3 regions of the Buttiauxella sp. WJP83 genome follow, and region 3 is predicted to be linked to each of the others. Evidence: riboswitches for the same ligand, from Rfam matches in the RefSeq annotation. Region 3 holds a riboswitch; each other region holds the start of a gene.

Region 1 (10,658 bases), 640 kb from region 3:
GCGCCAGATCCACCGCCGCCATGGAACGCGTTATTCCCTGCTCTTTCGCCTGGCGCACCACGTGGGGATCGCTGATATAGCAACGGCACTCGCCCCCGAAACTGGCCAACAGCGATTTATTGATGCCGGAGAGCGCCATGGTGGTGTCCGTATAAACCGTGCAGCCACTGCGCAACGCGTCGCACAGGTGGTCGAGCGCATGTTCGGAAAACCATAAGATATCCAGCCAGTCGAAATCTGCCGTGGTATGGATGACCCGTTTAATCACCGCTTCATGCAGCTCGCTGGCAAAACGGTATTCCGGCCGGGTTTCCCGCACGATCTCGCCGATAATCTCGAAACTTTTGGTTTCAATCGCTTGTGGTTGTTGTATGTAATTCATCATATTGCCCTTAGAAAGCCCCAGACCAGATAACCCGCACCAGCGCAAACAGCATCAGCGCCAACGTGGAAGCCACCCACATCAATTGAATCGTTCCTGAAATATCGTCAACGGCTATCTCGCGGGACGCGTCCCCGAGCCAGGGTTTATCAATCCGTTGCCCAAAGTATTCATTCGGCCCGCCCAGACGGATCCCTAACGCCCCTGCTACCGTGGCCTCAGACCAACCGCAGTTGGGGCTGCTGTGGTTATAACGATCGCGCCAGCCAATACGCAGCGCGTCCACGGCATTTTTCCGGCACACCCATGCGGCCAGGCTCAGTAATAACCAGCTGATACGCGCCGGGATGAAGTTGGCGAGGTCGTCCATTCGCGCGCTGACTTTGCCAATCGCGCGGTATTTTTCGTGTTTGTAGCCCACCATTGAATCCAGCGTATTGACGGCTTTATAGGCCATTGCCAGTGGCGCTCCGCCCAGCAGCAGGAAAAACAGCGGCGCAATCACGCCATCCACGGTGTTCTCCGCGACGGTTTCCACCACGGCACGATTGATTTGCGGCATGTGCAATTGAGAGGTGTCCCGCCCGACTATCCAGGCGAGTTTTTTGCGGCTTTCTTTAAGGTTGCCTGCACGTAACGGCTGCTCAACGTCACGCGCGGCGTCATCCAGACTGCGGGCAGCCAGCACGGTGAAAATCATCCACACTTCGACAACCCACTTGAGGCCTGGGTGTATAGCATTGGCAACATGCAGCACGCCCCACGCCACGCCCCATGTGATCCCCACAACGCTCAGCCACATCACCCCGCCGCCGAGGGTCAAGGCGGTTTCGCTGCGACAGCAGCGTCTGACGAGTCGTTGTACAAAGGTAATCAGCGCGCCAATCCAGCGCACCGGATGCGGCCAGTGATGAGGATCGCCCAGCAGATAATCCAGCATCCACGCAACCGCCCAGGCCAGTAGCGTCATCTCGCCCTCCTGGCCGCGCTGATCCAGCGCTTCAGCAGTGTTGGACGCTGGGCAAAATGAATATGCAGGTAGCTGGCGAAGGTATTTCCCACCTGCCAGCCACCCGACCACGTCTGAAGAACCGCGCCGTCGCGGGTTTTACTGCTCGCCATGACCGCCGGGGTTTCCGGCGTAAAATCTGAATAATGAAACTCGTGGCCCCGCAGCGTTTCGCCTGCGTCGGCCAGCAACGTTGGCACCAGCGCACGGCTTTCACAGTAGCCAAAGCGGGTTAGCTTTTTGCCCATCGCGCTATGGCCGGGGATAGCGCCGACCATCGGATAAGTCACGCCGTGGCTGTCTTGCAGTGAGCTTCCGAGGTACATCAACCCGCCGCATTCGCCATAAATCGCCACGCCCTGTTGATGAGCCGCCAGGATTTGTGCGCGCATGGCATGATTGGCGGACAACTTCTGCGCGTGGAGTTCCGGGTAGCCGCCACCGAACCAGATCATCTGGCATTCCGGCAACTGGCTGTCATGCAGGGGGCTGAAGCGCACGATGCGCACGCCTGCGCGTTCAAGAAGGGAAATGTTGTCGGCGTAGTAGAAGTTAAACGCCTCGTCATCCGCCAGTGCCAGCGTTAATCCTTTGCCGCAATCTGCAGACGGTAATTCGGGCCACGCTCCTGAAGGAAGCACATCGCAGACGCTCAGTGCCAGCAGCTGGTCAATATCCAGCGTGTTTTCCAGCACCCTGGCGAAGTCTGTCCATGGCTGCGAATTGACTACGGACTCGCGTGCGGTCACCAACCCCAGATGCCTTTCAGGTAGCGAAACCCCTTCCACGCGGGGAACGTAGCCCAATACCGGCACGTTGCAGTAGCGTTCAATCGCGCTTTTCAGGAGCTGATAATGGCTTTCGCTATTGACGCGGTTGACGATCACACCCGCCAGCGGCAACGCAGGATCAAAACGTTGAAACCCCATGACGGTGGCGGCAATCGACGTCGAGACGGCTTTACCGTCAACCAGAAGAATGACCGGGCAGTTAAGCTGTTTTGCCATTCCCGCCGTGCTGCAATAATCAGGATCGGTGCCATAGCCATCGAACAGCCCCATCACGCCTTCAATCACCGCAATATCCGCATGCTGCATACGCTCGGCAAACAGGGCATTTAACGTGAAGACGGGCAACATAAAGCGGTCAAGATTCAGGGAGCTCGTGCCGGTTACGGCGCTATGCCAACCGGTATCAAGGTAATCAGGCCCAACTTTGCAAGGCTGAACGCGCAATCCGCGCTGTTTGAGGAGGCTAAGCAAACCCAGCGTGACCGTGGTTTTTCCACATCCGCTGGAGGTGCCTGCAAGAATGAATGTCCGTTTCCTGACTGCCATACCCCAATCCTGTTTTGGGTGGTTGGGCTGTCAGGAAGTGCGGTTACCCGGTCTTTCGACCAGACGCATCTGAGCAACCCACTTCCCACCGAAGTTGTTGTTTTTGGCTAACAGACTGGTCTTCTGGCTTAGCGTCACTCTCACCCGCCCTTCCCAATCTTGCGATCAGTGGCATTACGGGTTCGTCAGCATCACAGCAGCGGGGGCTGCGGGGGATTTAAACCCCCTTCCCAACCACACAATGTGGTATATCAGTTAGCATTACAGTTAGTCGCGCATGGAATTAATTCACGCTTCTTCATACATATACCCTTTATCATTCGAGTTGCAGGTAGGCGGCAAGGGAGCAAATCCCCAGGAGCTTACTAAAGTAAGTGACTGGGGTTTGAGAGTGCAGCCAACACCCCTGCAACTTGAAGGATGACGGGTATAGAGACATAATTTAAAAACGCTTCAGAACATCACCAAATAAAAACTCGACACAGGTTATAGCCACTAACGAATTAAATTCTTGCGCTACGACAATTTATCAGACCAATTAAATTTGCTTACTTTGACACACTCCACAATTAATAGCCTTTTTGTTCATGCAATAACAAAACCCACTTCCCGCACATTTTTAAACGTCAAAATAGTTGCCATAAATATTCCAATAACTTCATGAAAATAAATCACAATAATATGAAAATAAATCACAATAATATGAAAATAAATCAAATAATAAATACAAACCCTGTCGGTACATATATTACGCATTCAATGTGATATTTATTTTTATTGCTAAAATGGAGGTTGAAGCTATATTGTGGCAAATCAATAAAAGCCATTTAGTGCCGTGTCACTATCGCGCAAATTCTAATTAACTATCCCCAAAATAATTCGAGTCGTAGCAAGATGGCAGCTTGATGTATGAAGGAGATAAACGAGGTGGTGAACGTGGCAATAGCCCAATGCCCCGCATCCTGCGGCGAACTCATCCAGGGGTGGATCCTCGGCAGCGAAAAGCTGGTGTCCTGTCCTGTGGACTGGTACAGCACCGTTGAAGTCACCACCGGTGCCCCGCTGGCGAATGAACTTCCTCTCTCACGCGCCATGGTGAAACAGCTTCTTTCTCACTGGCACTATCCTGCAGATCTGAGCCGTGAAATTCGTATTGAGCGTCACTCGACTATTCCGGTCGCCAAAGGGATGGCCAGTAGCACTGCGGATATTGCCGCCACGGCGCTCGCCACCGCCCATTATTTAGGTCATGAACTCGGTGAAGAGACGCTGGCGGCGTTGTGTGTTTCACTCGAACCCACCGACAGCACTATTTTTCGCAGCCTGTCGCTGTTCGATCATAACAAAGGGACCACACGTATCGCCTGTCACCCGCAACCGGAGCTGGATCTGCTGGTGCTTGAAAGCCCATTAACGTTGCGTACCGAAGATTATCACCGCATGGAGAGAAACACTTTGCTGCAAAAACAGGTCACCGCTCTGGAGACGGCCTGGGAGAAAATTCAGCAAGCCTGTGAGCAGAACAATCCGCGACTGATGGGCGAAGGCGCAACGCTTAGCGCGCAGGCGAGCCAGAATATTCTGCCCAAACCCGAGTTTAAGGCTTTGTTATCACTGGTAGAAAAGTGCGATCTCTACGGTATCAATGTCGCTCACAGTGGAAGCGTGGTGGGGCTACTGCTGGACCGCAACAAACATGACGTTGATCGGGTGAAAGGATTATTGACGGAATCACGCTTAAACCAGCACTGGCCGGTGCATCACTTGCTGAAGATGGTCGAGGGCGGCGCGAGCTTGCAGTAATCGCGGTTAATAAAAAGCGTTCTGGAAAAGGCTCTCCACCTGCCGGTGAATTTCAGCAGTATTGTTCTCTGACACGGCCTGCCGCAGGGGCGCATGCTGAAAAAACGTCGTCCAGAATGCCCGTTTTCTCTCGCGGCTATCACAAGATTGATTAACCCGCTCCCGCAACACACCCGCCAGCAACACCATCTCACGCATACCAGCAGGAAGCTGCTCAGACAGGTGTTGTTTGAGGATTTTGCTGTAAACCGGCGCATTGCCACCACAACTCACGGCAACGATCACCGGAGAGCAATCGATAATGGCAGGGGTAATAAATGATGCGCACGAAGGGTCATCAACACAATTACAGAATATCTGTTCAGCCGTTGCCCACTGACTGAGCTGACGGTTAACCGCGGCGTCATTGGTTGCCGCGATCGCCAGCCAACATCCTTTAAGATGCTGTTTTATCAATGGAACCTGGAGCCACTCGATATCGTGTTCGGCACAAAGCTGCTCGAGCTCAGAAGTGATCGACGGTGCGACCAGACGCAACGTCGCCCCCGCCTGCAACAGGCCACGGGCTTTATGGGTGGCAACCTGGCCGCCGCCCACAATCAAACAGCGCTTGTCTTTCAAATCACAAAATATGGGAAAGTAGTCCATCGTGGCGTGTGTTTTCGTTGGGGGTAAATATGCCCGGCTGATAGTGTCAGTCACGCGTTAATATCTGGGTTAACGCCTGAATCAACGCCCTGTTTTCATCTTCCGTACGCACTGCCACACGAAAGTAACTGCTATCAAGACCGGGATAATTTTCACAGTGGCGAATCAAAATACGATGCGCTAACAGCGCAGCCTTCAGATCAATATCTTTTTTGATACATCTGAAAAACAGGTAGTTAGCTGTCGGCTTCCAGACAATCAACGACGCAAACTGGCTCAAGGCCTGCCATAAATAATCCCGCTGCCGGGCAATATACTTATGGCTGACGTTAATATAATCGTCATCATTAAGCAGGTACTGGCCGACGAGTGACGAGAGCGCATTGACCGACCAGGGCTCGCGGTTATTTTTCAGCTGACGGATTCTCGCCCTGTTACCACTGAGCAAATAGCCCAGACGAAGGCCTGGGATGGCAAAAAATTTGGTCAGCGAACGCAGCAGGTAGAGATAACGCGAGTGCGTCAAACGTAAGGCCAGGTTTGATCCATGGGGAAGAAAATCAATAAAAGCTTCATCAACGATCAGCGCTATCTGGAGCGTTTCACACAATTCCGCCAGCTCGATTAACAGTTGAGGTTCAGGCATCAATCCTGTTGGGTTATTCGGCGTGGCAATAAACAGACAGTCAGGCCTTCGTTGACGAACGGCCTCGAGAAGCTGTCTATCCGGCTGAAAGCCCTGCTCCTCATTTAACCGATATTCAATGACCTCGCAGCCATGCTGCACCAGTGCCCGGCGGTATTCAGCAAAACCGGGCACCAAAAGCATTGCGCGACGTGGCGATAACGCCCGCACCAGGCCATAAATCAGCTCCGTGGCACCGTTTCCGGCCATCACCTGCTCAACATCACACTGATTGGCCATTGCCAGCGCCTGATGAAGGTGGCGATATTCAATATCCGGATAGCGCTCAATAACATCCAGATGAGAAATAATCAGCGATTTGACGCGCTCTGATAAACCAAGAGGATTGATATTTGCGCTGAAATCCAGCAGGGATTCTGGGGCAATACCGAGTTGTTGTGCGACTTCGACACTGTTCCCGCCATGTTCACTCATGGGTCTGCCTCACAGAAAACCAGCGCATTAGCAGACAAATTCCTGGTCAATTTCCAGCTGCGTAGCCGAAAATGCCAGGACATCATGCAGATTCACAACGTCACCAATAACGATCAGTGCGGGGGCATGAAGTTGTTGGCGCTCGACTTCGAGGTGAATCGTGGCAAGCGTTCCACGCGCAACCTGCTGGCGCGTCTGGCTGGCATACATCACCACGGCGGCTGGCGTATCCGCAGACTTTCCGCCGGCCATTAATTGCTGGCATATTTCTACCAGCCTGGTCATGCCCATCAGGATAACCAGCGTACCGTCGAGCTGTGCAAAAGCATGCCAGTTTTGCGGGTCATTCCCCTGACACATGTGTCCGGTAATAACATGGAAGCTGGAGGCGTAATCGCGGTGCGTCACCGGGATCCCCGCGTAAACCAGGCCACCAATAGCGGAACTGATACCCGGTACAACCTCGAATGCCAGCCCCTCTTTTGCCAATTGTTCCACTTCTTCAGCACCACGACCAAAAACATACGGGTCACCGCCTTTTAGACGGACAACCTGTTTGTTCTGCCGGGCATATTCCACCAGGATGGCATTAATTTCGTCCTGGGGAATTGGGTGGTGATTAGGGTTCTTCCCAACGTTAATCAAGAGACAGTCTTCCGGAGCCTGTCTTAATAGTTCAGGGTTAACCAAACGGTCGTAAACAATCACTTCTGCGTGACGAATCGCATATAACCCTTTTACGGTAATTAAAGAAACATCACCGGGGCCAGCACCAACAAGCCAGACTTTCCCTTCATTCATAGAATCTTCCTAAATGATAAGTTTAAAAAAAAACTCCAACATCATAATTTGGCGATTAAATTCCCACATATTATTCAGGAGTCACCGTTAAAAATACTTGATGTGCTTCTCATTATTTATTGACTTTACAGAAAGAGGTTATACATAAATATCAGAAAATGAAAAATAGTGATGGGCATTAATATTAGTTATTAATTTGATGCATTGGGCATTCATTGCAATAAAACACCTCATTAATATTAACATTCTATTAACTGAATAAGTTAATTTAATCTACCACCTAATTCACCGTACATTCAGGTACACACTTAACACTTAAAAATCCGTTAAGGAATTCACACTTCCACTTAAAGAGCTTTCTTAATTCGTTATTAATCATAACAACATTTGAATTAAATACAAAATAAGACTCAGCTCACAAACATGAAAACAAACCCACTGACAATTATAATTTAAATATTAAAAACCATACAAAAAACAATCTCAACATATTGATTTTAATGGGAATTTAAAACAGCGATTACAAGACAATCATTTTACGAAAGATATTCTGAAAATAGATCAATTGCATCAATCTCGCCAGGAAAAGAAACTCCAGCCCAGTTAAAAGGCGCAATCAACCTGCGCAATAAATAATAGCAATAGTTCTTACTTTCTGATTATCAGCCCTACAGAGGATTATTAATGAAAAAATCAACACTTGTTATTGGCGTCATTGGTGCTGACTGCCATGCGGTAGGCAATAAAGTTTTGGATCGCGTTTTTACTGCCCATGATTTTCGCGTAATCAATCTGGGGGTAATGGTAAGCCAGGACGAATACATTGATGCCGCTATCGAAACGGGTGCCGATGCCATTGTGGTGTCGTCAATTTATGGGCACGGTGACATCGACTGCCTGGGTCTGCGCGAGCGTTGTATTGAACGCGGAATTGGCGACATTCTGCTCTATGTGGGCGGCAACCTGGTCGTCGGCAAACATGACTTTGCAGACATTGAAGCCAAGTTCAAAGAGATGGGCTTCAACCGCGTCTTCGCCCCAAGCCGCGATCTCGAAGATGTTTGTAGCCTGATTGCGAATGACATTGACGAACGTTGTCTTGAAGAGGCCTTCTGATGCAAATCGTCTCTGTCGACATCGGCTCGACGTGGACCAAGGCAGCCCTCTTTGCTCGGGAGGGGGATGCGTTAACGTTGGTGAACCACGTCCTGACCCCAACCACCACGCACCATCTGGCTGACGGTTTCTTTAACAGCCTGAACAAGGTGCTAAATGTTAGCGATGCTCGCCCACTGTTGAACAGCGGTGAAGTGACCCTGAAATACTCCTCATCAGCGAAAGGCGGTCTTGCCGTTGCCGCTATGGGGCTGGTGCCGTCAATCACGCTGGAATCAGCAAAAGTGACCGCCCACTCAGCGGGTGCGAAAATCGCGCAGTACTACTCGTACAAGCTCAATCGCCACGATATCAAGGCGCTGGAAACCTCACCTCCTGACATTCTGCTGTTTACCGGTGGAACCGACGGCGGTGAAGAAAGTTACGGTCTGGCCAACGCCCATGCGCTGGCGGAATCGAACCTGGATTGCGCCATTATCTACGCCGGAAACCGCGACATTCAGGACGATATACAGTCGATTCTGGGACATAAAGATCTGACCACGGTGGACAACATTCTGCCCGATCTCGATCACCCCAATCCTTATGCCGCCCGGCAGGCGATTTGCGATCTGTTTTTGTCCCGTATCGTCAAAGGAAAAGGTCTGGACGTCATCGTGGGGGAAACGGGCGAGGAGCCGATGCCGACACCGTGGACCGTCTACGAGTTGGCGAAAGCGATCAGCGATTCCGACAGCGCGTGGAAGGAGTTCATGCTGATTGATATGGGCGGCGCCACAACCGATGTCTACTCCACCAGCGCCAATAACCTTTCTCCTGACACCGTGCTGCACGGCGTGCCTGAACCGTTCGTCAAACGCACCGTAGAGGGCGATTTGGGGATGCGCGTCTCTGCCATGGTGGTCGGTGAAAGCACCCAGGAACTGGTGAACGTGGTCTTCGCGCATCAACCACAACGCCAGGAAGCTTTTTATCGCTATCTGCAACATCTGGCGGCTCAACCGGATTACCTGCCGTGTAACGAGGAAGAGCGGTATTTCGACACCGTGCTGGCCGGACTGTGTGTCGGCTACGCCAGCGAACGTCATGCAGGCACCAAAAAACAGGTGTGCACCTGCGTGGGAAGCGTCGATTTGCAGATGGGACGCGACCTGACCACCGTTCGTCGAGTGATTGGCTCAGGCGGATGGCTCTCCCGTGCCAGCCAGTTCGACATCCACAACTGGATGAAATACCGCGAACTTGACGACGACGGCAGACGCATTCTGCTCCCTACCCAGTTTGAATATTACCGCGATTCAAAAGGCTTGCTTCCGCTGCTGGCAAATGTCGCCAGGCTTTATCCGCAGCTTGCCGCTCGCACCAGCATTCAATGTTTAACCCTATAGATAAGGCTGCAACGAATGGAACTCCGTAATAAAAAGTTAACCCATGATGAATTCATGACCGAACGGCATCAGGTCCTCCAGACCTGGCATACCGGTAAAGACGTTGAGAACTTTGAAGATGGCGTGAAGTACCAGCAAACCATTCCGGAGAATAAACGCTTTTCTCATGCCCTGCTGAAGGCCGATCAGGAAGGTAAAACCCTGAGCCAGCCGCGTGCGGGCGTGGCCTTAATGGATGAGCACATCGAACTGCTCAAAACGTTGCAGGAAGAGTGTGACCTTCTGCCTTCCACCATTGATGCCTATACCCGTCTTAACCGCTACGAAGAAGCAGCGGTCGGGATTCAGAAATCCATTGAAGCCGGGACATCCAAGTTAAACGGCCTGCCCGTTGTTAACCACGGTGTGGCTGCCTGCCGTCGTTTGACCGAAACGCTGGAAAAACCGATACAAATTCGCCACGGAACGCCGGATGCGCGCCTGCTGGCTGAAATCTCGATGGCCAGTGGATTTACCAGCTACGAAGGTGGCGGCATCTCTTACAACATCCCTTACGCCAAACGCGTCACGCTGGAAAAATCCATCCGTGACTGGCAGTACTGCGACCGTCTGATGGGTCTGTACGAAGAAAATGGCATTCGCATTAACCGCGAACCATTTGGCCCGCTGACCGGCACGCTGATCCCGCCTTTCATGTCGCATTCCGTGGCGATCATCGAAGGTTTGCTGGCGCTGGAACAGGGCGTGAAATCCATTACCGTGGGCTACGGCCAGGTGGGCTGCCTGGCCCAGGATATCGCCGCAATTCAGTCGCTGCGCGAACTGTCTCATGAGTATTTCTATAACTACGGCTTCGATGATTACGAGCTGAGCACCGTATTCCACCAGTGGATGGGCGGCTTCCCGGAAGATGAATCCAAAGCCTTCGGCATTATCTCCTGGGGTGCGGCAGTGGCGGGTATGGCCGGTGCCACCAAAGTGATCACCAAGAGCCCACACGAAGCCTTCGGTATCCCAACGGCTGCGGCTAACGCCCAGGGTCTGAAAGCCTCAC
Region 2 (10,658 bases), 1.8 Mb from region 3:
GATAAGGCCGTGAGCCGCAAGCTATCAAGAATTTCTCAGCGGTGATCAATTCCACTGAACCGTCGTGGCATTCCAGTGAAATGGTGTGCTCATCGACAAAACGTGCATCGCCCTGCAACATCTCACAGTGGTTGCGCTCATAGAAGCTCTGACGCATGCGTGTTTGTTGGTTAATAACGCTGTCGGCGTGATTAAGAATATCGGCGAAAGAAGAACGGAGAAGATGAGTGTGGTCGCTGTATAACGGGTTTTGATTAAATTCGATAATGCGGCTGACTGCGTGGCGGAGGGCTTTCGAGGGGATGGTTCCCCAGTGGGTACAACCGCCGCCCACATTATGGTAGCGCTCGACGACGGCTACCCTTGCTCCAAGTTTCACCAGCCCCATTGCAGCGCCTTCGCCGCCAGGACCGGAACCAATTACTATTGCGTCATAATCGTAGGTGTGTGACATGGTAAGGCTTACCTGTTCTTATACATAAAAGCAACACGATGGTAACATCAACGCCGAGATAACCCAATTGTCGTTGTGCTTTTTGCTACGTAACGCGAGGAAGCTCGCGTAAACAATCATTCACGATCCCGTATAAAACCAGTTAAGTTAATCTCTGGTATAGTGCGGTTTCGATTTAAGAGATTCAGGCAATATGATGGGTGTAAGAGCGCAACAAAAAGAAAGAACCAGGCGTTCTCTGGTAGAAGCCGCGTTTAGCCAGTTAAGTGCTGAACGGAGTTTTGCCAGCCTGAGTTTGCGCGAGGTCGCTCGTGAGGCTGGTATTGCGCCAACATCGTTTTATCGCCATTTCCGTGACGTTGATGAACTTGGGCTGACGATGGTCGACGAGAGCGGCCTGATGCTGCGCCAGTTAATGCGCCAGGCTCGCCAACGAATTGCTAAAGGCGGAAGCGTAATTCGTACTTCCGTCTCAACATTTATGGAATTTATCGGTAATAATCCCAACGCGTTCCGTTTACTGTTGCGTGAGCGTTCTGGAACGTCAGCTGCTTTCCGTGCTGCCGTCGCACGTGAAATTCAGCACTTTATTGCGGAACTTGCTGACTATCTGGAACTCGAAAACCGCATGCCGCGCAGCTTTACCGAGGCGCAGGCGGAAGCGATGGTAACAATTGTATTTAGTGCTGGTGCCGAAGCGTTGGACGTTGATGCCGATCAGCGTCGTCAGCTTGAAGAGCGACTGGTGCTTCAGCTGCGCATGATTTCTAAAGGTGCGTATTACTGGTATCGCCGGGAGCAAGAAAAAGTGGCATTGGCTCATTTATCCGAAGAGTGAGTGAAGGAAGAGCTATGAAACAGTTACAAGAGAGAGGTACGCTCGGGTTAGCGTTTATCGCTGGCTTGTCGATAAACGGTACGTTTGCCGCGGTGTTTAGCTCGGTCGTGCCATTTTCCATTTTCCCTATTATTGCGCTGGTGCTGACCGTGTATTGTTTGCATCAACGCTACCAAAACCGCACGATGCCGGTTGGTTTGCCAACTATTGCCGCCGCGTGTTTCGTGTTGGGTGTGTTGCTGTATAGCGCTGTTGTGCGCGCTGAATATCCGGCGATCGGCTCTAACTTCTTGCCAGCTGTGCTTTCAGTTGCTCTGTTGTTCTGGATTGGTTTTAAAGTCCGCGCTCGTAAAACGCAGGTGACTGAATAATCACGCTGGAAGAAACAAAAACGGACGCCGAGGCGTCCGTTTTGCTATTTGCGCGTTAACCACACGCCGCATTCCATATGGTGCGTATACGGGAATTGGTCGAATAGCGCCAGGCGTGACACGTTATGGGTTTCGCTCAATGTTTCCAGGTTCTCGCAAAGGGTTTGCGGGTTGCAGGATATATAGAGGATGCGCGGATACGCCTGAACCATTTTCACTGTGTCGGCATCCAGGCCACTGCGAGGTGGGTCGACAAAAATGGTTTCGCACTGATAGCTTTTCAGATCGATGCCTTTCAGGCGGTTAAACTCGCGTACGCCATTCATCGCTTGAGTAAACTCTTCTGCGGCCATGCGGATAATTTGCACGTTATCGATTTGGTTAGCGGCAATGTTGTATTGCGCCGCAGCAACAGAAGGCTTGGCAATTTCCGTCGCTAACACTTGACTGAAATTACGTGCCAGGGCCAGCGAGAAGTTGCCGTTACCGCAGTACAATTCCAACAGATCGCCTTTTGAACCTTGAGTCGCATCCAGCGCCCATTCCAGCATATGAACATTCATCGCCGCGTTAGGCTGAGTAAAGCTGTTCTCAACCTGGCGATAAATCATCTCTTTACCGGCAACGGTTAAGCGTTCATCAATGAAGTCCTGATCCAGTTCAATCTTGGTTTTGGTGGCGCGGCCAATCAAATGAACGTTGAAACCCTGCGCGCGTAGATTATCGCGCAGCGCCTGGGCATGCTGCTGCCACTCTTCACCAAGCTTGCGATGGTAAAGCAGCGAAACAACCGCCTGGTTGCTCATTGTGGTCAGATAATCGATCTGGAAAAGTTTGTGGCGCAGGGCTGGGATGTCACGAACTCCGTCGAGCATCGCAGGCATCAGCGCATTGATAAGCGTACTGGCAGCAGGGAAGCTATTGACCCGAATACGCTGTTTGGTTTGCTGGTCAAACATGATGTGATACAGGTCGTCTTCATCGTGCCAGATACGGAATTCGGCACGCATCCGGTAATGGCTGACCGGCGAGCGAAACACCTCCGGCGCGGGTGCCGTAAAAGGGGCCATCATGCTTTGCAAGCGGGCGACTTTTTCGGCCAGTTGCGCGTCGTACTGTTCAATTGGGAGATGTTCGGGGGTCATGAGCTCATACCTGTTAATGAAGTCAAACTACGCGGCGATTGTAGGGAATAGGTACGTGATGTCCAGTGCTGTTGCATTTTGATGTTTCTAGACAAACTTGTTAACAAAATCGTAGCATAGAGATTCCGGCCTCTTTTTTATGAGTTAAAAGGGAACCCAGTGTAATTCTGGGGCTGACGCGCAGCGGTAAGGAAGAGTGGGATGAGCGCAATATGCAGACACTGCTTAACTAAGTGGGAAGTCATCATCCGGAAGTAATACGCCTCCAAGCCCGAAGACCTGCCGGTATACGTCGCAATCTGCATAACTATCGCGTGCTATCGGTTATGTCTGCGGCATCCTTATTGGAAAGCGGATGCTTATTAAAAATGATGGTAAAAAACCTTTCGCTGCTTACGGCTCTGTCCGTAACGGCTTTTTCAGGCTGGGCGCAAGACAGCAATTCTGACGAAACCCTGGTGGTAACGGCTAACCGTTTTCAGCAACCGGTGAATACTGTTCTGGCTCCAACTGATATTGTCACCCGGGAAGAGATCGACCAATGGCAGGCAAAATCACTTAATGATGTGATGCGCCGTTTACCGGGTGTCGATATTGTGCAGTACGGTGGTCTGGGGCAGAGCTCCTCCATGTTTGTTCGCGGGACGAGCGCCAGCCATGTATTAGTGCTGGTGGATGGCGTTCCGCTTGCGCGCCCTGGCATTTCTAATTCTTCAGATATCAGCCAAATCCCTATCTCTTTAGTGCAGCGAGTGGAATACATTCGTGGCCCGCGTTCCGCCGTTTATGGTTCCGGTGCGATTGGCGGTGTGGTGAACATCATTACCCAGAGCGATGAAGAGAAATCGCAGATCAATGCAGGTGTCGGTTCGAATAGCTATCAACAATATGATGGAACGTTGCGTAAACGTTTTGGCGATACAGTAGCGACAATCTCTGGTGCGTATGAATCCACCAACGGTTTCAACGTTCAGCCACACTCGACTTATAGCGGTGATAACGACAGCGATGGCTACCGTAGCAAAAGCTATTGGGCGGGCCTTGAGCACAAATTTAGCGAAGAGTTTGATGGTTTCTTCCGTACCTACGGTTACACCAACAACAGCGATTATGATTTAGGTGCTCCTCCTTATTCACCAGCGTATAGCGCCGATGAGCATCAACTCTATAACCAGAATTATGATGCTGGCCTGCGTTTCCATTCTGGAATCTATTCCACGCAGTTGTTGGCGAGCTATCAAAAAGTGAAGGACTACAACTATAGCAGTGAGTTTGGCCGCTATAACGATGGTACGACACTTGACCGCATGACCCAGAGCAACATCCAATGGGGTAACAACTTCCTTGTTGGGAATGGCTCAATCAGTGCTGGGGTGGACTGGCAGCAACAGCGTCTGACATCCTCTGATACTGTGATGTCTGATAGCTATAAACGCGATAACACGGGCGTGTACCTTAGTGGGCAGCAGCAGTTTGGTGACGTAACCTTAGAAGCCTCTGGTCGTGAAGATAATGACGAACAATTCGGCTGGCACGGCACATGGCAGACTGCCGCGGGTTGGCAGTTCGTTGAAGGATATCGCGCAACGATCTCTTACGGTACAGGGTTCCTTGCGCCATCACTCGGACAACAGTATGGCTCGACACGCTTTGGTATCGACTCAAACCCGAATCTGAAACCAGAAGAATCTAAACAATGGGAAGCAGGGCTTGAAGGTTTGACCGGACCGGTGGACTGGCGTCTGTCGGCTTATCACTACACGATTGAAAACCTGATTACCTACTATTCCGATCCGGTTACTTATGATGGGTCTTATGACAACATCAAGTCTGCAACCATCAAAGGGATTGAATGGACCGGGAGCGTTGATACTGGCATCTTTACCCACAAGCTAACGCTGCAGTATATGGATCCGCGTGATGACCAGAATGATGAAGTGCTGGCTCGTCGCGCCAAGCGCCAGGCAAAGTACCAGCTCGACTGGACGATGTTTAACGTAGATATGGATGTGGCATGGCAGTATTACGGAAAACGCTATGACAACAACACCTCTGCTTATAACCCTACTCAGCAAATTTTGCCGAGTTACAGCACAGTTGATGTAGCGGCTTCATATCCAGTCACCTCTCAGTTAACCGTTCGTGGTAGAATCGCCAACCTGTTCGATAAAGATTACGAGACGGTTTATGGCTATCAAACCCCAGGACGGGAATACTACCTCTCTGGCAGCTATACCTTCTAATACACGTCCCACCGTACTGGTTTTTGACTCCGGTGTCGGTGGGCTCTCTGTGTATGATGAAGTCCGGCAACTTCTGCCTGACCTGCACTATATCTATGCTTTCGATAACGTAGCATTTCCCTACGGTGAGAAAAGCGAAGAGTTCATTGTTGAACGCGTATTGGAAATTGTTACCGCTGTTCAGGAACGTTATCCACTCGCGCTCGCCATCATCGCCTGTAATACGGCGAGTACCGTTTCGCTTCCCGCTCTTCGTGAAAAGTTCGCTTTCCCGGTTGTTGGTGTCGTTCCTGCGATTAAACCTGCTGCCCGTCTGACGACCAATGGTGTTGTGGGCTTACTGGCGACTCGCGGTACGGTTCGCCGCCCTTATACTCATGAGCTGGTCGCGCGTTTTGCTTCGGAATGCAGAATCGAAATGCTCGGCTCGGCAGAGCTGGTGGAATTAGCAGAGGCCAAGTTACACGGTCAGCCTGTGGACCTTGAAGAACTGCGCAAGATTCTTCGCCCATGGCTACGAATGAAGGAGCCGCCAGATACTGTCGTATTAGGTTGCACCCATTTCCCTCTATTAGAAGAAGAGTTGCTACAAGTTCTTCCTGAAGGCACCAGGTTGATAGATTCAGGTGCTGCGATTGCTCGCCGTACGGTATGGCTGCTGGAGCATGAATCTCCGAATGCAACATCTGCGGATGAGAATATTGCATTCTGCATGGGGCTAACTCCTGAGATTGCACAATTAGCACCCGTTTTGCAGCGTTATGGCTTCCCAAGGCTAGAAAAACTGGCTGTTTGCGACGATTTTGAATAAAAAATCGACGGTTGAAATAAAAATTGAAAATAGGGGTTGTCAGCTTCCAGAAAATCCCTATACTGCGCCTCCACTGACACGGCACAACGGCTTACAAACCGGCCCGTCAGTCAGACGAAAAGCGAAAATAAACGCTTGACTCTGAAAGAGGAAAGCGTAATATACGCCACCTCGAGTTAGCAAGCGAAAGCGCGTAACTCACTGCTCTTTAACAATTTATCAGACAATCTGTGTGGGCACTCGCAGGATTGATATCTCAGATACCTTCGGGTATCAAAAAAATATCAAGTCTTGAAGAGTGACCAAGCAGTAATTCATTTAGTTGAATTATTACGAAAGTTAATTTTTGAGCACCGCTTCACGAGTTGAAGCAAATCAAGCTTTTAATTGAAGAGTTTGATCATGGCTCAGATTGAACGCTGGCGGCAGGCCTAACACATGCAAGTCGAGCGGTAGCACAGGGAGCTTGCTCCTGGGTGACGAGCGGCGGACGGGTGAGTAATGTCTGGGAAACTGCCTGATGGAGGGGGATAACTACTGGAAACGGTAGCTAATACCGCATAACGTCTTCGGACCAAAGTGGGGGACCTTCGGGCCTCATGCCATCAGATGTGCCCAGATGGGATTAGCTAGTAGGTGAGGTAATGGCTCACCTAGGCGACGATCCCTAGCTGGTCTGAGAGGATGACCAGCCACACTGGAACTGAGACACGGTCCAGACTCCTACGGGAGGCAGCAGTGGGGAATATTGCACAATGGGCGCAAGCCTGATGCAGCCATGCCGCGTGTATGAAGAAGGCCTTCGGGTTGTAAAGTACTTTCAGCGAGGAGGAAGGCATTGTGGTTAATAACCACAGTGATTGACGTTACTCGCAGAAGAAGCACCGGCTAACTCCGTGCCAGCAGCCGCGGTAATACGGAGGGTGCAAGCGTTAATCGGAATTACTGGGCGTAAAGCGCACGCAGGCGGTTTGTCAAGTCGGATGTGAAATCCCCGGGCTCAACCTGGGAACTGCATTCGAAACTGGCAAGCTAGAGTCTTGTAGAGGGGGGTAGAATTCCAGGTGTAGCGGTGAAATGCGTAGAGATCTGGAGGAATACCGGTGGCGAAGGCGGCCCCCTGGACAAAGACTGACGCTCAGGTGCGAAAGCGTGGGGAGCAAACAGGATTAGATACCCTGGTAGTCCACGCCGTAAACGATGTCGACTTGGAGGTTGTTCCCTTGAGGAGTGGCTTCCGGAGCTAACGCGTTAAGTCGACCGCCTGGGGAGTACGGCCGCAAGGTTAAAACTCAAATGAATTGACGGGGGCCCGCACAAGCGGTGGAGCATGTGGTTTAATTCGATGCAACGCGAAGAACCTTACCTACTCTTGACATCAAGAGAAACTCGCCAGAGATGGCTTGGTGCCTTCGGGAACTCTGAGACAGGTGCTGCATGGCTGTCGTCAGCTCGTGTTGTGAAATGTTGGGTTAAGTCCCGCAACGAGCGCAACCCTTATCCTTTGTTGCCAGCGGTTCGGCCGGGAACTCAAAGGAGACTGCCAGTGATAAACTGGAGGAAGGTGGGGATGACGTCAAGTCATCATGGCCCTTACGAGTAGGGCTACACACGTGCTACAATGGCGCATACAAAGAGAAGCGACCTCGCGAGAGCAAGCGGACCTCATAAAGTGCGTCGTAGTCCGGATCGGAGTCTGCAACTCGACTCCGTGAAGTCGGAATCGCTAGTAATCGTAGATCAGAATGCTACGGTGAATACGTTCCCGGGCCTTGTACACACCGCCCGTCACACCATGGGAGTGGGTTGCAAAAGAAGTAGGTAGCTTAACCTTCGGGAGGGCGCTTACCACTTTGTGATTCATGACTGGGGTGAAGTCGTAACAAGGTAACCGTAGGGGAACCTGCGGTTGGATCACCTCCTTACCTAATAGATACGAACTTGCGTAGTGCTCACACAGATTGTCTGATAGAAAACGAGCAGTAAAACCTTATAGGCTTGTAGCTCAGGTGGTTAGAGCGCACCCCTGATAAGGGTGAGGTCGGTGGTTCAAGTCCACTCAGGCCTACCAAATCCTCCCCTGTTCTGCGTTGCACCTCCGGCTCGCATAATTCATTATGCGTCGCGAAGTTGCGCCTTGAACAGTGAAGTATTCACGGTAAATCAAAAGGTTTTACGAAATCGATGGGGCTATAGCTCAGCTGGGAGAGCGCCTGCCTTGCACGCAGGAGGTCAGCGGTTCGATCCCGCTTAGCTCCACCATTATTTCATGCTCGCTCAATACTTCTAAGTGTACTGTTTAACAGTGTGCTGAGAAGTATTTGCTCTTTAAAAATCTGGAACAAGCTGAAAATTGAAACGACACACTGTTTCCTTTCTCCGTAATAAGAAAGGATGTATCGGTGTGTTCGAGTCTCTCAAATTTTCGCAACCTCGATTGTGTCTCACGAGACATCTTCGGGTTGTGAGGTTAAGCGACTAAGCGTACACGGTGGATGCCCTGGCAGTCAGAGGCGATGAAGGACGTGCTAATCTGCGATAAGCGTCGGTAAGGTGATATGAACCGTTATAACCGACGATTTCCGAATGGGGAAACCCAGTGCAATTCGTTGCACTATCGTTAAGTGAATACATAGCTTAACGAAGCGAACCGGGGGAACTGAAACATCTAAGTACCCCGAGGAAAAGAAATCAACCGAGATTCCCCCAGTAGCGGCGAGCGAACGGGGAGCAGCCCAGAGTCTGAATCAGTTTGTGCATTAGTGGAAGCGTCTGGAAAGTCGCAGGGTACAGGGTGATACTCCCGTACACAAAAATGCACTTGCTGTGAACTCGAAGAGTAGGGCGGGACACGTGGTATCCTGTCTGAATATGGGGGGACCATCCTCCAAGGCTAAATACTCCTGACTGACCGATAGTGAACCAGTACCGTGAGGGAAAGGCGAAAAGAACCCCGGCGAGGGGAGTGAAACAGAACCTGAAACCGTGTACGTACAAGCAGTGGGAGCCTCTTTTATGGGGTGACTGCGTACCTTTTGTATAATGGGTCAGCGACTTATATTCTGTAGCAAGGTTAACCGTATAGGGGAGCCGCAGGGAAACCGAGTCTTAACTGGGCGTTAAGTTGCAGGGTATAGACCCGAAACCCGGTGATCTAGCCATGGGCAGGTTGAAGGTTGGGTAACACTAACTGGAGGACCGAACCGACTAATGTTGAAAAATTAGCGGATGACTTGTGGCTGGGGGTGAAAGGCCAATCAAACCGGGAGATAGCTGGTTCTCCCCGAAAGCTATTTAGGTAGCGCCTCGTGAACTCATCTTCGGGGGTAGAGCACTGTTTCGGCTAGGGGGCCATCCCGGCTTACCAACCCGATGCAAACTACGAATACCGAAGAATGTTATCACGGGAGACACACGGCGGGTGCTAACGTCCGTCGTGAAGAGGGAAACAACCCAGACCGCCAGCTAAGGTCCCAAAGTCATGGTTAAGTGGGAAACGATGTGGGAAGGCACAGACAGCCAGGATGTTGGCTTAGAAGCAGCCATCATTTAAAGAAAGCGTAATAGCTCACTGGTCGAGTCGGCCTGCGCGGAAGATGTAACGGGGCTAAACCATGCACCGAAGCTGCGGCAGCGACGCTTATGCGTTGTTGGGTAGGGGAGCGTTTCTGTAAGCCGTTGAAGCTGGACTGTGAGGTCTGGTGGAGGTATCAGAAGTGCGAATGCTGACATAAGTAACGATAAAGCGGGTGAAAAGCCCGCTCGCCGGAAGACCAAGGGTTCCTGTCCAACGTTAATCGGGGCAGGGTGAGTCGACCCCTAAGGCGAGGCCGAAAGGCGTAGTCGATGGGAAACAGGTTAATATTCCTGTACTCGGTGTTACTGCGAAGGGGGGACGGAGAAGGCTATGTTAGCCGGGCGACGGTTGTCCCGGTTTAAGCATGTAGGCGGGAAGTTTAGGTAAATCCGGACTTCTGTTAACGCTGAGGTGTGATGACGAGGCACTACGGTGCTGAAGTAACAAATGCCCTGCTTCCAGGAAAAGCCTCTAAGCATCAGGTAACATCAAATCGTACCCCAAACCGACACAGGTGGTCAGGTAGAGAATACCAAGGCGCTTGAGAGAACTCGGGTGAAGGAAACTAGGCAAAATGGTGCCGTAACTTCGGGAGAAGGCACGCTGTCGGTAGGTGAAGTCCCTTGCGGATGGAGCTGAAGGCAGTCGAAGATACCAGCTGGCTGCAACTGTTTATTAAAAACACAGCACTGTGCAAACACGAAAGTGGACGTATACGGTGTGACGCCTGCCCGGTGCCGGAAGGTTAATTGATGGGGTTATCCGTAAGGAGAAGCTCTTGATCGAAGCCCCGGTAAACGGCGGCCGTAACTATAACGGTCCTAAGGTAGCGAAATTCCTTGTCGGGTAAGTTCCGACCTGCACGAATGGCGTAATGATGGCCAGGCTGTCTCCACCCGAGACTCAGTGAAATTGAAATCGCTGTGAAGATGCAGTGTACCCGCGGCAAGACGGAAAGACCCCGTGAACCTTTACTATAGCTTGACACTGAACATTGAGCCTTGATGTGTAGGATAGGTGGGAGGCTTTGAAGCGTGGACGCCAGTCTGCGTGGAGCCAACCTTGAAATACCACCCTTTAATGTTTGATGTTCTAACGTAGACCCGTGATCCGGGTTGCGGACAGTGTCTGGTGGGTAGTTTGACTGGGGCGGTCTCCTCCTAAAGCGTAACGGAGGAGCACGAAGGTTAGCTAATCACGGTCGGACATCGTGAGGTTA
Region 3 (10,658 bases):
AGTGCTGGCTTTAACCTTATCGCCTCGAGCGTCGTCGGCGAGCGCCGTTTGATTGCCGTGGTGATGGGCGCGGAAAGTCCAAAAGGACGCGAAGATCAGGCGCGCAAACTGCTGCACTGGGGCCAGGATAACTTCGATACCGTGCAGGTTCTGCATAAAGGCAAAAAAATTGGTACTGAAGCTATCTGGTATGGCGATAAAAAGCAGATCGAAGTCGGGACCAATCAGGATGTTTATTTGGCCCTTCCAAAGTCTGAAGTCCCGAACATTAAAGCCAAATATATTCTTGATAATCAGGAGATTGAAGCGCCAATTACTGCCAACCAACATGTGGGTGAAATCGAGCTCTTTGATCGCGACAAGCTCATTGCGCACTGGCCATTGGTGACGCTAACTGACGTCAAAAAGGGCAGTACCTGGTCGCGCCTGGGTGACTATATCAGCCACAAATTGTAATTCATCACACGCGTACACAACGGGCCGGCAGGAATGTCGGCCCGTTTTTATTGGCTGTACTATGCTCTACAACGATGCTTTACGACGGCGCTCAACCAACGATGACTAAACGGTCGGAAGTTTTGCGAAAAGCGATCATGCTCGCAAAGTAACCACATCACCCTGACAAAGGATTGTTTCCCTGCACTAGAGTGGTGTATAAACATACAGTATTTTTTAATCAGGTCAGGAGGTCATATGGAATTTAACGTACAACATGTCCACGAGCGTAAAGTTGCCGGTTTTCATATGGTTGGGCCGTGGGAGCAAACGGTTCATCAAGGTTTTGAACAACTTGCCCTGTGGGTAAAAACCCACAAAATCGTTGGTGAAGAGTGGCTGGCGGTTTATTACGACAATCCCGATTTAGTGCCTGCAGAGAAATTGCGTTGCGACACCGTTGTCTCGGTGAGTGAAAACTTTACCGTGCCGGATAACAGCGAAGGCGTCATCGTCACCGGCATCCAGGGGGGGCAGTATGCGGTGGCTCGTGCCCGCGTTGACGACGGCGATTTTGCGAAACCGTGGAATCTCTTTTTTGACAGCGTTCTTGCCAATAATAGCTACCAGATAACCGGTAAACCCTGCTTTGAACACTATCTGAACGACGGCTCAGAAAGTGGCGTGTGGGAAATAGACATGTATATTCCGGTGGCAGATCAAGTCTGATGCTAAAGGGGGCATACGCCCCCTAACTTTGTGATGTCCGCTCAAAAAAAACAGGTACAATCCCGTTTTTATTTCCAGGGGAGCTGAGTGTGCGTCCAGATAAATCACTAAGCCCATTTGAGATCCGCATTTACCGCAACTACCGTACAGTGCATGGTATCCGTATCGCGCTGGCATTTGTTCTCACATTTTTGATTGTTCATCTTCTAAAAGTGCCCGAAGGGACGTGGCCGCTAATCACACTCGTGGTTGTGATGGGGCCGATCTCTTTCTGGGGTAACGTCGTGCCTCGCGCCTTTGAGCGTATTGGGGGAACAATTTGCGGTGCTGCCATGGGGCTTGTGGCGCTGAAACTTGAACTGTTTTCGCTCCCGCTGATGTTGGTCTGGTGTGCCATCGCCATGTTTATCTGTGGTTATCTGGCTTTGGGGAAACGCCCGTACCAGGCGCTGCTGATTGGAATCACTCTTGCCGTCGTGGTCGGGGCTCCAGCGGGGGATATGGAGATTGCCCTTTGGCGTAGCGGCGACGTTATCTTTGGCTCACTGCTGGCCATGCTCTTTACCAGCATTTATCCTCAGCGCGCCTTTATCCACTGGCGTATACAAATGGCGAACTTCGTTACCGCCTTTGGTCGGGTTTACAACGCCGGATTTTCACCTAACTTATTAGAGCGCCCGCGCCTGGAAAAACACTTACAGAAGGTGCTTGGCGATGTGGTGAGAATGCGGGCGCTGATTGGCCCGAGCAGTAAAGAGACGCACATTCAAAAGTCGATTTTAGAGGCGATTCAAACGGTTAGTCGCAATATGGTGTGCACGCTCGAGCTGCAGGTCAACGCTTATTGGGCATCGAGGGAAAGCCATTTTCTGATGATTAATGCGCACACTTTGCGCGAAACGCAACAAATGACGCAGGGCACGCTTGCCGCTATCGCTCGGGCGTTACACGATGGCAACCCGTCGCCAATATCGGCAAACAATGAAAAACTGAGTGAAATCGTCAGTGAACTGCACGAGCTGATGCAAAATGGCCAAAATGGGAAACTTCAGGAAACGCCGATTCATGGCTACGTCTGGTTGAGTCTGGAGCTTGCTCGTCAACTAGAATTGCTTTCGCAGTTGATCTGCCGCGCGTTACGTAAATAATTGCTTAACCTGAGGTGAATTGCTGGTTTCGATTCAGCAGCTTTTGAGGTTAAGATAGCGAAATAGACTAATCGCCTGTACTGTTCGGGTTGTCGCCTTGTATCACGCAGCTTGAAGTCGTACGGAGCATCCCCAAGTATGATGGGGTAAAAGAATTGTCAGCGGCCGCCGCTACCATTAAAGTAATCTGATGGCGGCTGTCTTAACGAATCCGAGTATGAAATTAGCAGGGGTATAAAAATGGAACCAACCAAACCATCTTTCCAGGACGTGCTTGAGTTCGTGCGTCTGTTCCGTCGCAAAAACAAACTGCAGCGTGAAATCCAGGACGTTCAGAAAAAGATCCGTGATAACTCAAAACGTGTTCTGCTGCTTGATAACCTGAGCGACTACATCAAGCCGGGAATGAGCATCGAAGCAATTCAGGGCATCATCGCCAGCATGAAAACTGACTATGAAGACCGTGTTGATGACTACATCATCAAAAACGCAGAGCTCTCTAAAGAACGTCGTGAAATTTCCAAAAAACTTAAAGTCATGGGCGAAATCAAAGCCGACTGATATCCGTTATCGTTCCGCTGCCATGATGCCGTTCGAATGATTTAGGGTATAAATGATTTATTGTAAAAACCGCCGCTTTGGCGGTTTTTTTTATCGCGAGAAAGCGTACTCAGCCGTCAATCCCGTTTTACCCTCTTCAGACAGGGCTAAAAAATCAGTAAAAATTGTTATAGCGCAACATTGGATTTCTTATAGCTTTTACACTGTGTCCACGTTTAAGTATTCATGCACATGATTTTAAAGTGAACCTGTGCTAGTCCGGTAAATATATCCGGCGCAAAGTAGTATCAACAACTGACTCGTTTATGCCACGGGATGTACGCAAAATCATCCGTGGCTGGGAAGGGGGTGAAAATCCCCCGCAGCCCCCGCTGCTGTAATGCCGACGAACCCGCGTAACCACTGATCTTATGATTGGGAAGGGCGGGTAAGAATGACGCTAAGCCAGAAGACCGACCTGTCAGCCTTACCCGTCATAATTCAAGTTGCAGGTGCGTTAGCCGCACTTCGACATATCTGAATATGACACTAAACAACTCCTTCGGTGGGAAGTCAGTTGTCATCAGATGCGTGCAGCCGTAAGGCTTGCGCGTACGAGCTGACATCCGCGCTTTGCCGAAACAGTATTAAGGCAACTATGGCAGCGGTAGCGAAACATGCATTCGTCATTGCAGGCACCAGCAGCGGCTGTGGCAAAACCACCGTTACGCTCGGGTTGCTTCGCGCCCTCATGCAACGCAGCCTTCGCGTTCAACCTTTCAAAATCGGCCCCGATTATCTCGACAGCGGGTGGCATAGCGCCGTGACCGGCATTGCCTCGCGTAATCTCGATGCTTTCATGTTGCCTACGCTCACCTTAAACGGCTTGTTTTCAAAACAGATGCAACAGGCGGATGTTGCCGTCATCGAAGGTGTGATGGGGTTGTACGACGGTTACGGAACCGATCCGAACTATTGCAGCAGCGCGGCAATGGCAAAACAGCTGGGTTGTCCGGTGATTTTGCTGGTGGATGGTAAGGCGGTCTCCACTTCTATTGCCGCGACGGTAATGGGGTTCCAGCGCTTTGACCCGCGGCTTAACATCGCGGGCGTGATCCTCAATCGCGTCAACAGCGAGAGCCATTATCAACTGCTTGCCGAAGCCATTACGCGTTATTGCGGGCTGCCAGTGCTGGGCCGAGTGCCAACAATGGCGGATGTGGCTTTGCCGTCACGCCATCTCGGGTTAGTTCCTGCGCAAGAAAATGCCCAGCATGATGAGCGCTGGCAGAATCTGGCACAACAGCTTGAACAAACCGTGGATATTGACCGCTTACTTGCGCTATCTCATCTGAATTCTCTGCCACAGGGTGAAGCGCCCGCGATCCCTGATCCCGCGCTGGCTGAAGGTCTGACACTTGCGCTCGCCCAAGACGAAGCCTTCAACTTTTACTATCCCGATAACCTCGAAATGCTTGAGCAGGCTGGGGTGAAAATCCAGCGCTTCAGCCCGTTGCACGACACAAAAGTGCCTGACTGCCAGATGATTTGGCTCGGTGGCGGTTATCCCGAAGTCCATGCCACAACACTCGCCGCAAATACCCGCATGCGTGAATCCCTGCAAGACGCCCATCAGCGCCGTATCCCGCTTTACGCCGAATGCGGCGGCTTAATGTATCTCGGGGAATCTCTTACCGATGGCGAGGGGGAAGCTCATGCTATGTGCGGTGTGCTGCCAGGTCACAGCCAAATGGGCAAACGGCTGACCCGTTTTGGCTACTGCGAAGCCACCGCGATTCAAAACACGTTGCTGGCCAAAAAAGGTGAAACCTTGCGCGGCCACGAGTTTCATTACTCCGATTTCAATGGCCCATTACCCGCCGCATTCGATTGCTGCAAATGGCGTGACGGCGTTGCCGTTTCCCGCTGGCAGGGTGGCGTCCAGCATCAGGCAACCTTTGCCAGTTATCTCCATGTGCATTTTGCCCAACGTCCTGGTTTGCTCAACCAGTGGTTATCTTTTGCGAGGAACTCGCTATGACATTGCTTGCCTGGGGGGCGGCCTGGTTACTGGATTACTGGCTCGGCGATCCACCGCATTGGCCGCATCCGGTTCGCTGGATTGGCAACTTGATTAATTTCATGCAGCGCAAGATTCGACAGTTTTGTAAAAGCGATCGTGCGCTGAAAATCGGTGGTGGTGTGCTTTGGTTGGTCGTCGTGGGCATGACCTGGGGCGTGAGTTGGGGGGTATTACACCTCGCCAATCTGGTGCATCCGTGGCTTGGCTGGTTGGTGGAAGTGTGGATGATTTACACCGTGCTTGCCGCCCGTTGCCTGAGCGATGCCGCACTAGAGGTGTACCGCGCCTTGAAAGAGGGAACGCTTGCCGAAAGCCGGGAAAAACTGTCGTGGATAGTGGGACGCGATACTTCGCAACTGGAACGCCCACAAATTACCCGTGCGGTTGTGGAAACCGTGGCGGAAAACAGTGTCGATGGCGTGATTGCACCGCTGTTTTTCCTGATGCTGGGCGGCGCACCGCTGGCGATGGCCTATAAAGCGGTCAATACCCTGGACTCGATGGTGGGGTACAAAACTGAAAAGTACCGCGCGATAGGTTATGTCAGCGCCCGTCTTGATGATCTCGCCAACTATCTTCCTGCTCGCCTGAGTTGGCTGCTGCTGGCCCTCGCCGCTTTGTGCTTACGTGCCAATCCCCGCCAGGCCCTGCGCATCGGCTGGCGTGATCGCTATCAACACAGCAGCCCAAACTGCGCCTGGCCTGAAGCGACGGTCGCAGGTGCGCTTGGGATCAGGCTCGGCGGGCCGAACACCTATTTTGGCGAGCGGGTAGAAAAACCGTGGATGGGGGATGAGCAGCGTGGCGTTGCTATTGACGATATAACCCGCGCCATTCAACTCATGATGTTGGCTTCGCTATTTGCTTTGCTGCTGTTTGCCGCAATGCGCTGGCTGGCGCTTGGCATAGGCTCTTAAGGATTCCCGATGAATTACCTGCAACAACCCCAGCTTATTGAACAACATAGCTTTGAAATCATCAGTGAAATCATCGCGCAACAGCATCCCGAATACCGTTTTCACGATGCGATTCAGGAAGCGATGATTAAGCGCGTTATCCATACCACCGCCGATTTTGAGTGGCTGGATATTCTGTGGTTTTCCCCGGATGTCATCGAACAACTTAGTCACAGTTTGCAGCGTGGCTGCACCTTGTACACCGACACCACCATGGCGTTGTCCGGCATCAATAAAACGCTACTGGCGCAATTTGGTTGTAGCTGCCGTTGTTATATCAGCGACCCGCGCGTGGTGGCGCATGCCAAAGAGCAGAGCATTACCCGTTCAATGGCGGCGGTCGATCTCGCATTGCAGGAAGAGGGCGAGAAGATCTTCGTCTTTGGCAACGCGCCAACTGCGCTGTTTCGGCTGCTGGAAAAAGGTGCGCAGCCCGCTGCTGTTATCGGTGTGCCGGTCGGATTTGTCGGTGCAGAAGAGTCCAAAGAAGCGCTTATAGAAAGCGGTTTACCGGCGATTGCCGCCCGTGGGCGCAAAGGCGGCAGCAACGTCGCGGCGGCCATTGTCAACGCGCTGCTTTATCGCTTGCGGGAGGCTCAGTGAGCGAGCAGCAAGCCGACTGCATCTGGCATAAAGGCAAGGCTTACCGCAAAGGTTACACCACCGGATCCTGCGCCACCGCTGCCGCGAAAGTGGCGGCGCTGATGGTGTTGCGCCAGCATGTTATCGACCAGGTTTCTATTGTCACGCCTTCTGGCGTCACGCTGCATCTCAATGTCGAAATGCCCATGATTGAAGGCCAGCAAGCGTCGGCGGCCATCCGCAAAGACGGCGGTGACGACGTTGACGCAACCCACGGCATGCTGATTTTCGCCCGCGTGCAGCTCAACGACAGCGGGATTATCACATTGCGCGGCGGCGCGGGGATTGGCGTGGTCACGCGCAAAGGCATCGGCTTACCGATCGGTGAGTCTGCCATTAACCGTACGCCACGCCAGACCATTGTTGCCGGGGTGCGTGAAGTCATAGGCGCGGAACGCGGCGCAGAGATTGAAATTTTCGCCCCGGAAGGTGTTGAGCGGGCTAAAAAAACCTATAACCACCGTCTCGGCATTCTGGGGGGCATTTCCATCATCGGCACTACCGGCATTGTGATGCCGATGTCAGAAGAGAGCTGGAAACGCTCGCTGGCGCTGGAACTTGAAATGAAACGCGCCGCAGGCCTCGATAAAGTGATTCTGGTGCCAGGCAATCACGGCGAGCGCTTTGTGCGCGAACAACTTCAGTTGGACAGTGAATGTGTGGTGACGATGAGCAATTTCGTTGGCTACATGATTCAGGAAGCTGTCCGCCTCGAATATCGCCATATTGTGCTGATTGGCCACCCCGGCAAACTGGTGAAAGTGGCCGCCGGAATATTCCACACCCACAGCCACATTGCCGACGGACGCATGGAAACGCTGGTCGCCCATCTGGCCTTAATGGGCGCACCGTTTGCGCTGCTCGAAGCCATAAGCCAGTGCGACACCACTGAAGCGGCACTCGAAATCATCACAGAACAGGGCTGGCAAGGGGTGTTTGAACGCCTGGCGACACGTATCTGTGAACGTGTCGAAGAGATGCTGCGCTTTACCCAGTCACCGCCAAAATGCGACGCCATTTTGTTCTCGTTTGATAACCAGATTTTAGGCAGCAGCCGCCCCGTGGCTGATATTGCGCAGGCGTTGCGATGCTAACCGTGGTGGGCATTGGCCCAGGTGCGACGGAATTCCTGACCTTTCAGGCGCGGGCTGAGATTGATGAAGCGCAGATCCTGGTGGGCGGTGCTCGCCAGCTTGCGCTGTTTAATGATTTTCGTGGTGAAACGCGTTTGCTGACGGGCGATCTTGACGAGCTTATGGCCTGGATTCGGGAACGCCTCAACCAACAAATCGTTGTGCTGGCTTCCGGCGATCCGCTGATCTACGGCATCGGCAAGCGTCTGGCGGCGGACTTCCCTATGGAACATCTGCGCATTATTCCCGGTATCAGCTCGATTCAATATCTGTGCGCCAAAGCGGCGGTCGACATGAACGACATATGGATAACCAGCAGCCATGGCCGCGAGCCAGATTTCCAGGCGATTGCCGCGCACCAAAAGGTGGCGATGGTCACTGACCGAATCATCGGGCCGTATGCCATTGCCCAGGCACTGCTGGCGCGTGGCCTGAACCCTACGCTGATCATTGGCGAAAACCTATCGTCAACGGAAGAACGCATCCATCGTCTGGCAGCCTGTGATGTCGCGCAAAACTATGGGATGAACGTGGTGATTATTCTCAATGAAAGATGATCTGTTTTTACGCGGCGCACGCGTGCCGATGACCAAAGAAGTGGTGCGTACCCAGGCCTTAGACCGTTTGCAGTTGCAGAACGCTCAGCATTTTATCGACATTGGCGCGGGTACCGGCAGCGTGTCGCTCGAAGCAGCCATGCGTTACCCGCAATTACGTGTTACGGCGATTGAACGCAATCCCGACGCGCTGGCGTTAATGGCAGAAAACCGCGAGCGTTTTGCTTGTCCAAATATTGAGATTATCAACGGCTATGCCCCCATTGAGCTCGATGCGATAGCCGATGCGGTCTTTATCGGTGGCAGCGGTGGGCAGTTAACCGAGCTTATCGACTGGTCGCTGGCACATTTGCATCCCGGCGGGCGACTGGTGATGACCTTTATCCTGCTGGAAAATTTAACTTGCGCGCTAACCCACCTCGAGCAGTGCGCCATTCACGATCTTGATTGTCTGCAACTTCAGGTTGCAAGCCTCGCCACGCTTGGCAGCGGCCACTATTTCAAACCGAACAACCCCACATTTTTGATTTCTTGCCTCAAGGAGGGAAGCCATGACTCAAATTTATGATACCCGTAAGGTCTGGTTCGTCGGTGCCGGCCCTGGCGACAAAGAACTGATCACCCTCAAAGGCTATCGCATCTTGCAGCAGGCGGAAGTGGTGATTTATGCCGGTTCGCTCATCAACCCTGAACTGCTGGATTACTGCCCGGAAGGGGCGGAGTGCCACGACAGTGCCGCGCTAAACCTTGAGCAAATAATCGAACTGATGGAAAACGGCGTGAAGGCAGGCAAGCTGGTGGTGCGCTTACAAACCGGCGACCTTTCACTGTACGGCTCGATTCGCGAGCAGGGGGAAGTGCTCACCGAGCGCGGTATTGGCTATGAATCGGTGCCGGGCGTCAGCGCATTTTTGGGGGCCGCCGCGCAGCTTGGCGTGGAATACACCGTACCGGAAGTCTCACAAAGCCTGATCATCACACGCATCGAAGGCCGCACGCCGATGCCGCCACTCGAACAGCTTGAGTCGTTCGCTAAACATCAGACGTCGATGGCGATTTTCCTCTCGGTGCAGCGTATTCACCGCGTGGCTGAGCGCCTGATTGAAGGCGGTTATCCCGCGGATACGCCTGTCGCCGTGGTTTACAAAGCCACCTGGCCGGATTGCCAGACAGTGCGCGGTACGCTTGCCGACATCGCAGAACAGGTGCGTAAAGCGGGTATTCGCAAAACGGCGCTCATCATGGTGGGCGCATTTCTTGGCGAGGAATATCACTATTCCAAACTCTACGATGCAGGATTCAGCCATGAATATCGCAAAGCCTGATTCGATAGCCCTGTTTTGCCTGACGCCCGGAGGCGTGGCATTAGCGCAACGTCTGCGCGACCTGGTACCGCTCACCTGTTTTACCAGCGAAAAGCTGTTGCAACCGGGCTTTATTCCGTTCGGTGGCAGCTTTGCGCAAACCGTACAGCAGGCATTTAGCCAGTATTCTGCGCTGGTATTTATCGCTGCAACGGGAATTGTGGTGCGGGTGATTGCGCCGCTGTTAAACGACAAATTGCACGATCCTGCGGTTGTGGTGATGGATGAACGAGCAGATCACGTTATCAGCCTGCTTTCCGGGCACCTGGGCGGTGCCAATGAATTAACCCGCCACATTGCCCAACTGCTCAACGCCGACCCGGTGATCACCACCGCGACCGACGTTAACCAGCTGGCGGCGCTGGATACGTTAGCGGCGAAACTTGACGCCACCCTGGTTGATTTTCGCCAGACGGTGAAAACCATCAACCAGATGCTGGTAAGCCAGCAGCGCGTGGGGTTGTGGTGGGATCGCGATTTTGCGGTAAATGCCGAACGTTACGACACCCGAGGTTTTATCCCCGTAGACAATCTCGACGCACTACCAGAACTGGACGCACTGGTGTGCGTCACGCTGCGAGATGTCCTGCCGACACAAGCTATTCCGCTTTATAAGCTGGTGCCAAAGCGCGTCGTGGCGGGAATAGGCTGTCGCCGGGACACTCCGCCGCATACCGTGGCGAAGCTATTAAAACAGCAACTGGCCGCGAATCATTTTGACCCGCTGGCCTTGCGCGCCATTGGCAGTGTGTCCCTCAAACAGGACGAACCGGCGTTACTTGAATTGGCACAACATTGCCAAATCCCATTCAATATTTTTAGCGTTGGCCAACTTGCGGAACATGAAAAGCGCTTTCCGGCATCGGAGTTTGTGCGCCAGACCGTGGGCGTGGGCAGCGTGTCGCAACCGGCGGCCTGGCTAATGAGCGACGGCAATCTGGTTGGCAGTACCCTGCGTGAACAGGGCGTCACTATCACTTTAGGAGTTTCAGACAGATGTTAACGGTAATCGGGATTGGCCCCGGCAGTGAAGCCATGATGACTCAGGAAGCGATAGCTGCATTGCAGGAA

Evidence for each region. A riboswitch is a leader RNA that binds a small molecule or an ion and turns the genes downstream of it on or off. The one in region 3 is predicted to bind cobalamin.
Region 1: linked by a shared signal. The riboswitch ahead of OH773_RS04730 (cobyrinate a,c-diamide synthase) and the one ahead of OH773_RS07650 (cobyrinate a,c-diamide synthase) in region 3 are both predicted to bind cobalamin.
Region 2: linked by a shared signal. The riboswitch ahead of btuB (TonB-dependent vitamin B12 receptor BtuB) and the one ahead of OH773_RS07650 (cobyrinate a,c-diamide synthase) in region 3 are both predicted to bind cobalamin.

The regions. Positions count from the first base shown of each region.
Region 1 covers NZ_CP110080.1:1,014,974-1,025,631, reverse strand. The annotation lists gene OH773_RS04740 (cobalt-precorrin-8 methylmutase) at 1-382, opposite strand, end outside; gene cbiB (adenosylcobinamide-phosphate synthase CbiB) at 393-1,352, opposite strand; gene OH773_RS04730 (cobyrinate a,c-diamide synthase) at 1,349-2,728, opposite strand; cobalamin riboswitch at 2,825-2,999, opposite strand; gene OH773_RS04725 (L-threonine kinase) at 3,665-4,531, shown strand; gene OH773_RS04720 (precorrin-2 dehydrogenase/sirohydrochlorin ferrochelatase family protein) at 4,538-5,233, opposite strand; gene cobD (threonine-phosphate decarboxylase CobD) at 5,226-6,299, opposite strand; gene cobA (uroporphyrinogen-III C-methyltransferase) at 6,327-7,100, opposite strand; gene glmS (methylaspartate mutase subunit S) at 7,785-8,216, shown strand; gene glmL (methylaspartate mutase accessory protein GlmL) at 8,216-9,604, shown strand; gene OH773_RS04695 (methylaspartate mutase subunit E) at 9,620-10,658, shown strand, end outside.
Region 2 covers NZ_CP110080.1:4,514,369-4,525,026, reverse strand. The annotation lists gene sthA (Si-specific NAD(P)(+) transhydrogenase) at 1-454, opposite strand, end outside; gene fabR (HTH-type transcriptional repressor FabR) at 651-1,292, shown strand; gene OH773_RS20900 (YijD family membrane protein) at 1,307-1,663, shown strand; gene trmA (tRNA (uridine(54)-C5)-methyltransferase TrmA) at 1,708-2,808, opposite strand; cobalamin riboswitch at 2,918-3,109, shown strand; gene btuB (TonB-dependent vitamin B12 receptor BtuB) at 3,180-5,051, shown strand; gene murI (glutamate racemase) at 4,996-5,862, shown strand; rRNA gene OH773_RS20880 (16S ribosomal RNA) at 6,247-7,787, shown strand; tRNA gene OH773_RS20875 (tRNA-Ile) at 7,857-7,933, shown strand; tRNA gene OH773_RS20870 (tRNA-Ala) at 8,049-8,124, shown strand; rRNA gene OH773_RS20865 (23S ribosomal RNA) at 8,331-10,658, shown strand, end outside.
Region 3 covers NZ_CP110080.1:1,651,631-1,662,288, forward strand. The annotation lists gene dacD (serine-type D-Ala-D-Ala carboxypeptidase DacD) at 1-456, shown strand, start outside; gene sbmC (DNA gyrase inhibitor SbmC) at 694-1,164, shown strand; gene OH773_RS07640 (FUSC family protein) at 1,254-2,312, shown strand; gene OH773_RS07645 (DUF496 family protein) at 2,553-2,873, shown strand; cobalamin riboswitch at 3,156-3,348, shown strand; gene OH773_RS07650 (cobyrinate a,c-diamide synthase) at 3,511-4,893, shown strand; gene cbiB (adenosylcobinamide-phosphate synthase CbiB) at 4,890-5,852, shown strand; gene OH773_RS07660 (cobalt-precorrin-8 methylmutase) at 5,862-6,494, shown strand; gene cbiD (cobalt-precorrin-5B (C(1))-methyltransferase CbiD) at 6,491-7,627, shown strand; gene OH773_RS07670 (cobalt-precorrin-7 (C(5))-methyltransferase) at 7,621-8,223, shown strand; gene OH773_RS07675 (decarboxylating cobalt-precorrin-6B (C(15))-methyltransferase) at 8,213-8,791, shown strand; gene OH773_RS07680 (cobalt-precorrin-4 methyltransferase) at 8,775-9,548, shown strand; gene cbiG (cobalt-precorrin 5A hydrolase) at 9,529-10,590, shown strand; gene OH773_RS07690 (precorrin-3B C(17)-methyltransferase) at 10,584-10,658, shown strand, end outside.